4 regions of the Fischerella sp. JS2 genome follow, and region 2 is predicted to be linked to each of the others. Evidence: predicted binding sites of a transcription regulator. Region 2 holds the regulator's gene; each other region holds the start of a gene.
What was found. The regulator NtcA, encoded in region 2, controls nitrogen genes in cyanobacteria. The targets are predictions, from matches to a motif close to TNTGTANNNNNNNNTACANA.
Positions count from the first base shown of each region.

Region 1: RS893_RS17335 (DUF3155 domain-containing protein) is a predicted target of NtcA. The motif match lies at 1,856-1,875, and genes of this name have one in related genera.
Region 3: glnA (type I glutamate--ammonia ligase) is a predicted target of NtcA. The motif match lies at 1,552-1,571, and genes of this name have one in related genera.
Region 4: RS893_RS06700 (Glu/Leu/Phe/Val dehydrogenase) is a predicted target of NtcA. The motif match lies at 1,375-1,394, and genes of this name have one in related genera.

Region 1 covers NZ_CP135918.1:4,081,684-4,084,883, forward strand. The annotation lists gene RS893_RS17325 (PadR family transcriptional regulator) at 1-299, shown strand, start outside; gene RS893_RS17330 (cofactor assembly of complex C subunit B) at 354-884, shown strand; gene RS893_RS17335 (DUF3155 domain-containing protein) at 1,510-1,827, opposite strand; gene RS893_RS17340 (sensor histidine kinase) at 2,182-3,200, shown strand, end outside.
Region 2 covers NZ_CP135918.1:2,410,047-2,413,246, forward strand. The annotation lists gene hisB (imidazoleglycerol-phosphate dehydratase HisB) at 1-256, opposite strand, end outside; gene fabI (enoyl-ACP reductase FabI) at 347-1,123, opposite strand; gene ntcA (global nitrogen regulator NtcA) at 1,717-2,388, shown strand; gene RS893_RS09985 (DUF3084 domain-containing protein) at 2,610-3,200, shown strand, end outside.
Region 3 covers NZ_CP135918.1:4,779,214-4,782,413, forward strand. The annotation lists gene RS893_RS20325 (TlyA family RNA methyltransferase) at 1-506, opposite strand, end outside; gene apcB (allophycocyanin subunit beta) at 681-1,190, opposite strand; gene glnA (type I glutamate--ammonia ligase) at 1,694-3,109, shown strand.
Region 4 covers NZ_CP135918.1:1,600,692-1,603,891, reverse strand. The annotation lists gene RS893_RS06705 (carotenoid oxygenase family protein) at 1-1,170, shown strand, start outside; gene RS893_RS06700 (Glu/Leu/Phe/Val dehydrogenase) at 1,483-2,772, shown strand; gene RS893_RS06695 (hypothetical protein) at 3,139-3,200, shown strand, end outside.

The DNA.
Region 1 (3,200 bases), 1.7 Mb from region 2:
ACCTTTGTCAAGAACTAGCAGTTTGTTATATCTTGTACGTTTTATTACAAGGGGAGTCTTACGGAACCGAGTTAATCCAACGCTTAGAAACTGAATACCCCACCTATCGTCTTTCGGACACCGTACTTTACAGTGCGATTAAGTTTCTCGAAGACTACAAAGCTATTACAGGGTATTGGAAAAAACTCGAAGGACGCGGACGTCCCCGGCGGATGTACCAAGTTTCTTCAGAGTGGATTCCACAAGCACAGGATTTAGCACGTCTTTGGCAACAGTACATAAATGGGAGGACAAATTAACGAATAATTGATAATGAATAAGTCTCCTCCACTCAAGCAGTAAAAACTCACTATATGGATACCGCTATTCTGCCATCCACGTTGTTGCTCACTTTTGTGTTATCGGTCGGATTATTTTTCTTTGTTCGTGCCTCTACTAAAGACCGTACTGAAGTTGCACAACTGGTATCTGAGCAAGACGAAGCTACTTTAATGTCTCAATTAAGGGAGTATTTCCGAGCTAGGTCTTACCGAGTGGCAGCGGTAGACCAAGAACAAAACCAAGTTATATTTGAAGGCAATGTTCGACCCAGTTGGTTTTTAGCAATATTTTTGACTGTGCTGAGTGCTACTGGTATTCTTTGTCTATCACTGGTTTTGTCACAACTTTTCCCTAGCCTGAGTAGTTTTTTTATCGGGATGGTATTGCTATCCCCTGTCAGTGGTATTTTCTACTGGAAAAAAGCTGGAAAGCTTGAAAAGGTATCGCTAAAGGTAGAACAAACTCAGGGCGAATCACCATCCTCAAGTCGAATTACTGTAACTGCCCATCGAGATGAACTGATTGAGTTAAAAAGGGTATTAAAGCTAAAGCCAGGTGAATAGCAACCAAGCTATGAACACCGATGATTCCTTGATGGTACAAGCCGCCTGATTTATCTGTGGAATCAATCCGTCTTGAAAAGCTTGGAGGTTCACCCCGGAACACTGCGCGTAGACGCTTACGCGTCTACAAACTTTTCGTAAAGTCCAAAATTATTTGACTATCTCTGAAATCACTAAATGCAGATTTGTGGGCAGCATTTGTCGGAAATGGAAACAAAAATAACTAATCCCGATTATAGATTATTCTCCACAAGAATTTTAATTCTTGTGGAGAGTAGATTATATTTTGTTTGACAAAGCGGCTTGGCAAATTTTACAAAAATTAATTGGTGGTTTACTTTTCCCTAGAGAACTAGCTCCTAAGCACGTCGTTCACATGACACGAACTCTTTGCTTAGGGAGGAGTCGCTACATTCCCGTTTTTTGTAATCTTTGTCATCCAAACCTCATCCTACAAACATAATAGTTTGGCAGGATTTGATTAATCTTAATCCAGACCGCTAAATTTGACTGGCAAATTAGCTGAAAACTAAAAAAAAATTAAATTTTTATATATCTTTAGCATTTTGCCAGTTAATAATTGTCAAAAGCCACAATCACTATCTACTAAATCGCCTTAGATGTTTCAGCGACTAACCAATGCCATCGGTTCTGGGACAGCAGAAGGTTCTAACGTTCTCAGACTAGGGAATAGGAAATGATTCTCTTCTACATACTGAGCGCCAAATAGCCCCTTTTCAGCCCAAAAGTATCGATCTGTTGTATGTTCGTTGCGCTTTACGAGTAGCAAAGCGGGTGGCAAGATCCCTTCAGCTTGAATAAATTTTCTGGCTGCTGTCACAGGTTTATCTTCGCCGCTTTCAATGCTATATTGGGGCACATGCTCTAAGATACGCCGCCCTTCTTGCCGACGACGGCTCTTCCGCTTTCGTCTCCTTGCCAACCTTTTTTCCTCCTCTTCAAAGCTACAGATTGTAGTTATAGCTACAAAATCCGTCGTAATTATAAAAGTTCTAGTTCAAAAGATCAACAGTTTTTAAACTTTTGATACAAGAAACATAATTTCTCTTAACGTAGATAAATACTTTGGTAAGTATTATGAACAGTGTTGGTGGTTGGTGGTTGGTTATTTATAAACTAAAGCCCAATACCTAATGCCTTCTGTCCTGGTGCCTCCTGCCCTGGTGCCTTCTGCCTTCGGATTAATGCATTAGTTGCAAAATATAGTTAAGCTTTGTTACATATAGAACTCACACTTTTTCCTTGTTTTGTCCTAATTCTGAGCAAGATCTGAAAAATGCTAATGTCTGCCAGTTCTGAATTTATTGCTCTGTGCCGAGAGCAAATGGCGTTACTAGTTCAAGGACTAGGAGCGTCATTAAGTGTTGTATATTTAACACAAGAATTGGTAGAGGCTCCAACCAATGAAGCGAAATTGATTCCATTAGTAGTTTATCCAGAAGCAGTTGGAGGTCAAAGTACAAATGCTCTGGCATTACCAACACTGAATCAAAAGTTATTGACGTCAGCAAAAGATTTTCCTGTCCCATCAAATAGTTCTAAGACAGAAAATAGAACATCAGAGGATTCACCAGAAGAATCTCTTTTAAGCGGCGACAAAATCGTTTTACCTCTGGTTTATGAAGATGTCATGATGGGGCTACTAGTGACAGCTAGAGAAGATAGGGCATGGAATGAACAGGAGCGGAGTCGTATAGAAAGTATAGCCCGAACACTGGCAATAGCCTGTATTTTAGACCAGCGGCGCACATGGTTAGAGGTACAGTTGCATCAACAACAAATTCTGCAAGAGAAACAGCAGGATTTACTAGATAATCTGTTGCATCAATTTCGTAATCCTCTGACAGCATTGCGAACCTTTGGTAAGCTGCTTTTGAAGCGACTGCGGTCGGGAGACCCTAACCGAGAAGTAGCAGAAAGCATTGTGCGGGAAAGCGATCGCCTGCAAGAATTGTTGAAGAAATTTGATGAAGTGATTGATTTGGGGGTAGAGAATTTAGCACCTTTAAAACTACCAGAACAAGAAGAAATATTTGTAGAAGCAACTGTAGAAAAAGAAGACAAACCGCCATTATTGCTACCAGGAACAGGAGAGAAAGAAGCAGATTGCTATCTTGCTGATATATTGCAACCCTTGTTAATTTCAGCGCAAGCAATAGCACAAGAACGCAACCTGCAACTGATTGCAAATATTCCGTCTAATTTACCCTTAGTACGCGCTAACTGTAAGGCATTAACAGAAGTGTTTAGCAACATCATCGATAATGCTTTGAAATATACTCCTGCGGGTGGCAA
Region 2 (3,200 bases):
CGTTGGTATGATGGTCATCAATGTGCAAGTCTCCTGTGGCTTGGATATCCAAGTCTATTAGTCCGTGGGAGGCAATTTGATGTAGCATGTGATCTAAAAATGGAATACCTGTAGCTGCATTACAAACTCCTGTACCATCCAAATTAATCGTAACCTGGACATCTGTTTCCTCCGTAGTGCGATGTACAGAAGCAATACGGGGAGTTTGTGTGAGGTTGTTGGGTGAAGATAGAGTTTGGCGATCGCTGATTTGCATAGTATTTGGTTAGTGGTTAATAGTTAGTGGTTAGTGGTTAGTGGTTAGTGATTTACTACTAACTACTAACCACTAACTACTAACAAATTCTTACATTCCCATAATTTCATATCCTGCATCAACATACAGGACTTGTCCTGTAATTCCACTTGCCAAGTCGCTACACAAGAACGCTGCTGCATTACCTACCTCGATCTGTGTGACGGTGCGTCCCAAGGGAGCTACTTGCTCGACATGATGAATCATATCTAAAATACCGCCAACGGCACTAGAAGCTAAAGTACGGATTGGCCCGGCGGAGATGGCATTGACGCGGATATTGGCAGAACCGAGTTCTGCTGCTAAATAACGCACACTAGCTTCTAATCCTGCCTTGGCAACTCCCATCACATTATAGTTAGGAACTGCTCTTACGGCTCCTAAATAAGAGAGAGTAACTATGCTTCCACCTGCGATCATCAAAGGTTTAGCTGCACCAGCTAGTTGCACCAAAGAATAGGTGCTGACATCTAAAGCTGTACGAAATCCTTCACGAGAGGTTTGGCTAAAGTCTCCACTCAAATCATCTTTATTGGCAAAGGCAATGGAATGGATGAGAAGGTCCAACTTGCCCCATTTATCGCGGATCGTCTCAAAAGTAGATTGAATCTGTTCGTCATCTTGGACATTGCAAGGGAGAAACAGACTTGGGTTGAGAGGTTCGACAAGTTCAGCAACCTTTTTCTCCATTTTGCCACGCTCATCTGGTAGGTAGGTGATCCCCAAGTTAGCTCCGGCTTTGTGCAGTTGTTGGGCAATACCCCAGGCTATAGAGCGGTTGTTGACAATGCCTGTAACAAGGGCATTTTTTCCAGTCAGATCCAGCATAGAAATTATTGATGTGATGTTTCATTAGGAGCATACATGAATCTGAGCTTGGTTTGTCTTCGTTTTATAAATTTGATTTTTGATTGTACTTCAGGGTAGATGTAACAGAAGAGACTCTATCTTGCACCAACTAAAATTGGATACAAACTGCTTCTTTTAAAGATGAATGATCAAAAGGATTTTTAAACAGAGTAAAGGTTTTAGAAAAAGATATTTTTCTTTTGTAAGTAACTAAATTTATTTGTGGTTTCCCTTGCGTCTCCATTACCCTAAGTTTTTACATCCGTATTTTCAACATCCATCGTGCCAAAATTGCTTTTTACCATCAATTTACCATTTTATGTTTTCATAAATTCTCTATGAATCTTACTTTTTTCTTAAAAAACTTATTGTCTACAATTTTGGAAGTACCTAACAAAAAGTACTAGATTCCTGCACTACAAATTTTGTATCATGTTAAACAAACATCAATTAGATAAAGGGTTAAGTATAGGAAAGTACAGAAAGGTTGACAATGTTTTATTGAATTTTCGAGTGTATTCTTAGGAAATCCATATTCGTTTTTCTGGCATTGGGTAGGGGAAGGGAGATAGATGATCGTGACACAAGATAAAGCCCTAGCAAATGTTTTTCGTCAGATGGCGACTGGAGCGTTTCCGCCAGTGGTGGAATCGTTCGAGCGCAACAAGACGATCTTTTTCCCCGGCGATCCTGCTGAAAGAGTTTATTTTCTCTTAAAAGGTGCAGTTAAACTCTCCAGGGTGTACGAAGCAGGAGAAGAGATAACTGTAGCGCTACTGCGAGAAAACAGTGTATTTGGGGTTTTGTCCCTACTAACGGGAAACAAGTCTGATCGTTTTTATCATGCAGTTGCTTTTACGCCTGTGGAATTGCTTTCAGCACCTATCGAACAGGTGGAACAAGCACTCAAGGAAAATCCAGAATTATCGATGTTAATGCTGCGGGGTTTATCTTCGCGCATTCTTCAGACAGAGATGATGATTGAAACTCTCGCTCACCGCGATATGGGTTCAAGATTAATAAGTTTCTTATTAATTCTTTGTCGAGATTTTGGTCTTCCTTGTGCAGATGGAATCACAATTGATCTCAAGCTATCTCATCAGGCGATCGCTGAAGCAATTGGTTCGACTCGTGTGACTGTCACTAGACTACTAGGCGATTTGCGCGAAAAGAAGATGATTTCCATACACAAGAAAAAAATTACTGTCCACAAACCTGTGACACTAAGTCGGCAATTCACTTAATTGTACACAGAGAGCGGCATTCAGAAATATAGACACTCTTGTAGAAATAGGTAATGGGTAATGAGTAATAGGTAATGGGTAATGGATAAATACTTGTTAATTCCTTTTCCCCTTTCTCTTTACCCCTTTACCCAGTAATTTATCAACCTGCAATTCGCCACAGAAAATGCCTGAAAGTAGTAGGCTGTATCTGGAAGGATTTCTTCGGTAAATACAAACAGATGGCCACCGGGTACATCCTCATTATTGCAATCTTAATTTTGGGAGGCGTTATTGCCACCGTCGGCGATCGCATTGGCACGCGGGTTGGCAAAAAACGGCTCTCACTTTTCAACCTTAGACCCAAAAATACAGCTGTATTAGTAACAATCTTGACAGGGTTGGGCATTTCTGCATCAACCCTGGGCATTTTATTTTTAGCTGATGAAGGTTTGCGTAAAGGAGTTTTTGAGTTAGAAGATATTCAAAAAGACCTTAGGCGTAAACGCGTACAACTAGAAAATACGACCCAGCAACTTGATACAACCAAAACCGAACTAGAGCAAGCCAGGAAAGAACAAGCCAAAGCTCAGCAGGATCTGCAAGAAATTAACAAATCTTTACAAGCAGCCAACGCTAAGCAACAGCAAACGCAAGCCCAACTCAACCGTACAATTAATCAACAAGCAAAAACTCAAACCCAACTCCAAGGCACTCAAAAGCAATTGAGTCAAGTGGCAAATCAATATGAAAAAGCCATAGCCCAGCTACAAAACGTTTATCAAGAAAGGAACAGACAACTAGAGGAAATTAAACGACTAAAAGCAGAACGC
Region 3 (3,200 bases), 2.4 Mb from region 2:
TTCGTTAACGAAATAAACGAAACATCCACCACCACCAAATCAGCATAATCCCCCTCCGTTTCTACTAGGGGGGATACATCATACAACTCATCAGGCGTTAGATAGCGTAAATTCGTGCGTTCTTTCAAAATAACTCGTGGGTCATTACGTAACTTCCAGTCAACTTGTCCGTAACCGACATCAACACCATAAACTAACTTTGCCCCAGCTTGCAGGAGACAATCAGTAAAACCCCCTGTAGAAATGCCACCATCTAAACAAACACGACCTTCTACAGTGATAGCAAACTCTTGCAGCGCTTTGGCAAGTTTTTCACCCCCACGAGAAACAAAACGCGATCGCTCCTTAACCTTAACCTCAGCAGCAACCTCAACCTCTGTCCCCGGCTTATCAACAAGCTTACCATCAACAGTCACTTCTCCCGCTTGAATTAACCGTTGTGCCTGTTGCCTAGAAGAACATAAATCAAGTTCTACCAATAAAACATCCAATCTCTTCTTTGCCAATCTTCCCTTGGTGTCCTTCACGCCTTTATGGTTCGTATAAAAAACTAACCTCCCAGGCCTGAACTTTGCTAACACAACATCTTAATTAGAGTGCGCTGACAAAGCTCCAACCTGAGGAGGCTGACTCTATCTTATACCAATCGAGCAGGCAAAAAGCCTGCTTGTATAGAAGGACTAAATATCCTTCTCACTCAACTCGCTGGTCATGTAGTCAAACGGCTCATCTACAAAGCTAGCACCACTAACACCAGCTTCTGCCAATTGCTGCTTGACAATATCCTTCATAATTTGGATACCACGAACTGTAGGGCCAATGGGAACACCCAAAGAATTATAAGTTTCCCGTAAACCTTGCAGCACACGCTCATCCAGTACATCCATACTGCCAGCAACAATCGCATAAGTAGCATAGCGCAGGTAGTAATCCATATCCCGCAGACAAGCCGCATACCGCCGGGTAGTGTAGGCATTACCGCCGGGACGAATCAACTCTGGCTGTTCATCAAATAATTGCGAACCAGCCTGCTTGACAATTGCTGCCGCATTTGCATTAATAGCTCCTGCGGCTTGTACTCGTGCTGTCCCACTTTCAAAATAGGACTTGAGACTGTCGATCGCATTCCGGTCAAAATACCGCCCAGCAACGTCATAATTCTTAATTAAACTTGTGACTGCATCCCGCATTCCTTTATCTCCCAATCATTGCTATTTATGGTTTGATATTTATTTGACTGCTTTTGCAAGCGGCTAATTTTTGTGCCAATGAAATTAACAGTTATCAGTTATGAGTTATCAGTTATCAGTTTTATCACTTGATAACGTCCCTCCACCAATATGGAAGGCGTTGTATGACGGGTAACAACCCCGCACCATATACCTGATAACTGTTCACTGTTCACTGTTCACTGATTAAAAGAAGCTCAAGCACAAAAACAATGTATGCGCTACTTAAAGGATTCTATGCCAAAGTTGGCCTCGTGAGATGAACTGTCAAGTTTTGTAGAGTTTGTTCAGCAAAAGTGAACATAACCTATAAACATGATATTCTGTAACAAAAAATACAAAATATCTCAAATTTATATCCTTAGGATATTTCAGGTGTCTTTAATGATTTGGGTTCATCAAGCAAGGTCAGCGTGCATTAACATTGTGGTTTACTGTACTAAATTGGCGGAGAAGGAGTAACCATGACAACCCCACAAGACGTCCTGAAGATGATTCGGGACAACAACATTCAGATGATCGATCTGAAATTCATCGATATGCCAGGGATATGGCAGCACCTGACAGTCTTTCACAATCAAATCGATGAAAGTAGCTTCACAGACGGCGTACCCTTCGATGGTTCCAGTATCCGGGGTTGGAAAGCTATTAACGAATCAGACATGGCAATGGTTCTCGATCCAAACACTGCCTGGATCGACCCATTCATGAAAGAACCGACTCTTAGTATCATTTGTAGTATCAAAGAACCCCGTACGGGCGAATGGTACAGTCGTTGTCCTCGTGTGATTGCTCAAAAAGCAGTAGATTATCTGGTTTCCTCCGGTCTTGGTGACACAGCCTTCTTTGGTCCTGAAGCTGAATTTTTCATCTTTGATGATGTCCGTTTTGACCAAAACTCTCATGAAGGCTACTACTACGTAGACTCAGTTGAAGGGCGTTGGAATTCCGGTAAACAAGAAGGTCCCAACTTGGGTTACAAACCCCGCTACAAAGAGGGTTATTTCCCAGTGCCCCCCACCGATACTTTCCAAGATATTCGTACAGAAATGCTGCTGACAATGGCAAAATGCGGCGTGCCTATTGAAAAGCAGCACCACGAAGTAGCTACTGGTGGTCAGTGCGAACTTGGTTTTCGCTTTGGTAAGTTAATTGAAGCTGCCGACTGGCTGATGACTTACAAATACGTCATCAAGAACGTAGCCAGGAAATATGGTAAAACTGTCACCTTCATGCCTAAGCCTGTCTTCCAAGACAATGGTTCTGGGATGCATACCCACCAATCAATTTGGAAAGACGGTCAACCCCTGTTCGCAGGCGATAAATACGCTGGTTTGAGTGAAACAGCATTGCATTACATCGGTGGCATTCTCAAGCACGCACCAGCACTGTTGGCAATTACCAACCCGACCACTAACTCTTACAAGCGCCTAGTACCTGGTTATGAAGCACCTGTGAACTTGGCTTACTCTCAAGGGAATCGTTCTGCTTCTATTCGTATTCCTCTGTCTGGTACTAACCCCAAAGCCAAGCGCTTAGAGTTCCGTTGTCCTGATGCGACTTCTAACCCCTACTTGGCATTTGCTGCCATGCTTTGTGCTGGTTTAGATGGTATCAAGAACAAAATTGATCCTGGCTCACCTCTGGATAAAAACATTTATGAACTTTCTCCAGAAGAACTGGCGAAAGTTCCCTCCACTCCTGGTTCTTTAGAATTAGCATTGGAAGCACTAGAGAAAGATCATGCTTTCTTGACCGAACCTGGTGTATTCACCGAAGACTTCGTTGAAACTTGGATTTCTTACAAGCTAGACAATGAAGTTAACCCAATGCGTTTACGTCCTCATCCTTACGAATTTGCTCTTTACTACGATTGTTAATTTGAAAGGGTTAGTAGTTAGTAGTTAGTAGTTAGTGAGTATCGGTTGCTCGCCTGCTGTTAGCTACTTATCTAATGATTTTCTATTTAAC
Region 4 (3,200 bases), 810 kb from region 2:
GGTGTTTTTGGCACACAAAAACCAGGGGGTTGGCTTGCCAATGCCTTCGACTTTAAACTCAAAAATATTGCTAATACTAATGTCATCTACTGGGGTAATAAGCTACTGGCTCTTTGGGAAGCAGCAGAACCCCATCGCCTCGATCCCCATACACTAGAAACTTTGGGCAAGGAATACTTTAACGGTGTGCTGTCAGAAGGTGAAGCTTTTAGCGCCCATCCCCGTTTTGATCCTAGTTGTGAGTTTGATGATGGTAAACCTTGTTTAGTAAACTTTTCTATCAAGCCGGGTCTATCTACAACTTTTACTATTTTTGAGTTAGACACAAAAGGCAAGATTATTAGAAAGCACGCCCATAGTGTACCAGGTTTCGCTTTTATCCACGATTTTGCTATTACTCCGAATTACTGCATATTCTTTTATAATCCTGTAACTTTTAATCCCATACCTTTTGCATTGGGAATGCGTGGTGCAGGCGAATGTATTAAGTTTCAACCCAATCAACCGACGCGAGTGATTATTATTCCTCGCCGAACCCTTAATAAGGACGGACTAAGGGGAGTGCAAATTCTCGAAACTCATTCTGGGTTTGTGTTTCACCATGCCAATGCTTTTGAACAAGGTAACGAGATTATCATCGACTCTATTTGTTACGAATCTCTACCAGAAGTTGAACCAGAAAGTGATTTTCGACAGACTAATTTTGATGCTCTCAAGCCTGGACAACTCTGGCGTTTTCACCTCAATCTCCAAGAACAGACTGTACGGAGAAACTTGTTAGAAAGCCGTTGTTGTGAATTTCCGACTTTGCATCCTCAAAAAGTTGGGCGATCGCATCGCTATTTGTATATTGGTGCTGCTCATGCTCCTAGTGGTAATGCTCCCTTGCAAGCGTTTTTGAAGATGGATCTGGAGTCAGGAGAACGGCAATTATGGAGTGCTGCACCCAGAGGCTTTGCTAGCGAACCAGTATTTGTACCCCGTCCCTATTCTCAAAGGGAAGACGATGGTTGGGTGTTAGCTTTGGTTTATGATGCTAGTTGCGATCGCTCAGATGTTGTAATTTTAGATGGCCGTAATTTCAACCAGGGGGCAGTAGCAAAATTACATCTAAAACACCATATCCCTTATGGTTTACACGGTAACTTTACTCCTGAAGTGTTTGTTTAAATTCTTTGTGTCTTAGTATCTTTGTAGTGAATAATTACCAAAGCCAAGGGGCAAACTTAACTATTTTTTCACTTCAAAGACAAAATCAAATAGGAAATGAACACAGATAACAAGTATGTTTTTTATCTGTGTTCATCTATGTGTATCTCTGGTTACACTATCTTACTACCTTTGGACTAGCCAAAAAAGCTACATCTAGAGAAAAATGTAACATAAACTACAAAATTTCTATTTTTTTCTAAAAAAAAGGCTAGTCTAGACATACAGATCCGGTTCGATAAGGATTTTGTAGAACCGTGATTGGGAGAATCTATGATTTCAACATCTCTACAACCACTGGAAGCTCCTTCTCCAGCGTATATTTGCCCACTAGACCAGGCTTGTAGCTACCTGGAAGCAGCAGGACGAGAATTAAAGCTAGATCAAGGTCTGTTGGAAGTACTTAGTCATCCACGTAAAGTAGTTACAGTGTCGATTCCCGTAAAACGGGATAGTGGCGAAATACAGATTTTGGCAGGACATCGGGTGCAGCACTGCGATGTTTTAGGTCCCTATAAGGGTGGGACTCGTTACCATCCGGCGGTGACGCTACGAGAGGTATCAGCTTTGGCAATGTTAATGACCTGGAAATGTGCGCTACTTGGTATTCCCTACGGTGGTGCTAAAGGAGGCATTGCTCTAGATCCAAAACGTTACAGTGTTGGTGAACTAGAACGAATCACACGACGTTACACCAGCGAATTAATCAAAGATATTGGACCTAGTATAGACATCCCTGCACCGGATATGGGTACTTCTGCCCGGGAAATGGCTTGGATGATGGATACTTACTCTGTGAATGTTGGTCATGCTGTGCCAGGAGTTGTAACTGGTAAACCCCTGTCTATCGGTGGTTCACGGGGACGGGAAATGGCAACGGGACGCGGCGTAATGATTATTGTTAGGGAAACGCTAGTTGATCGAGGTAAATCCTTAGCGGATGTGCGAGTAGTGATCCAGGGTTTCGGGAATGTAGGCGGGGCAGCGGCTTTATTATTCCACGAAGCCGGAGCGAAGGTGATAGCTGTTGCGACTGGATCTGGAGGAGTTTATTCCAAAGAAGGTCTTGATATCCCTGCTTTGAAAGCTTATGCGACTGAGAACCGTAGAAGTGTTGTTGGTTTCCCAGATGCAGTACCAATTAGCAATGCTGAGTTACTAACTTTACCCTGTGATGTGTTGATTCCCGCAGCTTTGGAAAACCAGATTACAGAAGAAAATGTAAATCAGGTGCAAGCCAAGATAGTTGCAGAGGCGGCTAATGGCCCAGTAACTCTAATGGCAAGCCAAGCACTAGAAGCACGGGGTGTAACTGTATTACCGGACATCTTAGCAAACGCTGGCGGCGTAGTGGTGAGTTATCTAGAGTGGGTGCAAGGTCTTTCTTACGTATTTTGGGATGAGGAACGCGTTAACCGTGAAATGGAACACTTAATGGTGCAAGCATATCGCCAAGTGATCAAACACTCAAAGACAAGGCAAATTTCTCTAAGGTTGGCAGCTTATACTTTGGGAGTTGGTCGGGTTGCCCAAGCGCTTACTGATAGAGGCTTGTATCCTTGAATTTAGCAGATAAGATCAAGCATATCGACCACCGATACACACAGATACACACAGATAGATTATCGGTGTTTATCTGTGTGCATCTGCGAAAAGTTTGTAGACACGGAGTGGCTTAAGGCTAGGGTGCGGAGGTTTCCTCCGTACTCTTACGAGAAGTCGCTTACGCGCCTACGCGCAGCGTCCCGGAGGGAACCTCAAAGCTTTTCAAGAGAGTGTTCGTTTCTCCCAAAAACGCTGGGCGATCGCTTAAACTCTTCCTAAGTACTTTTTTATTCCTGTAGCAGCCACAAAAGCAAATTTAATTTGTTTTTTAAAATTAAAATACGAGAAACACGCAACTTGCACTATGAAGGGAGTATCTAGGCCGTGCAGCCTGACTTACTAGGCTTGGAAATAACTAAGGGAGAACTAAAACGTTTAACTGGTGT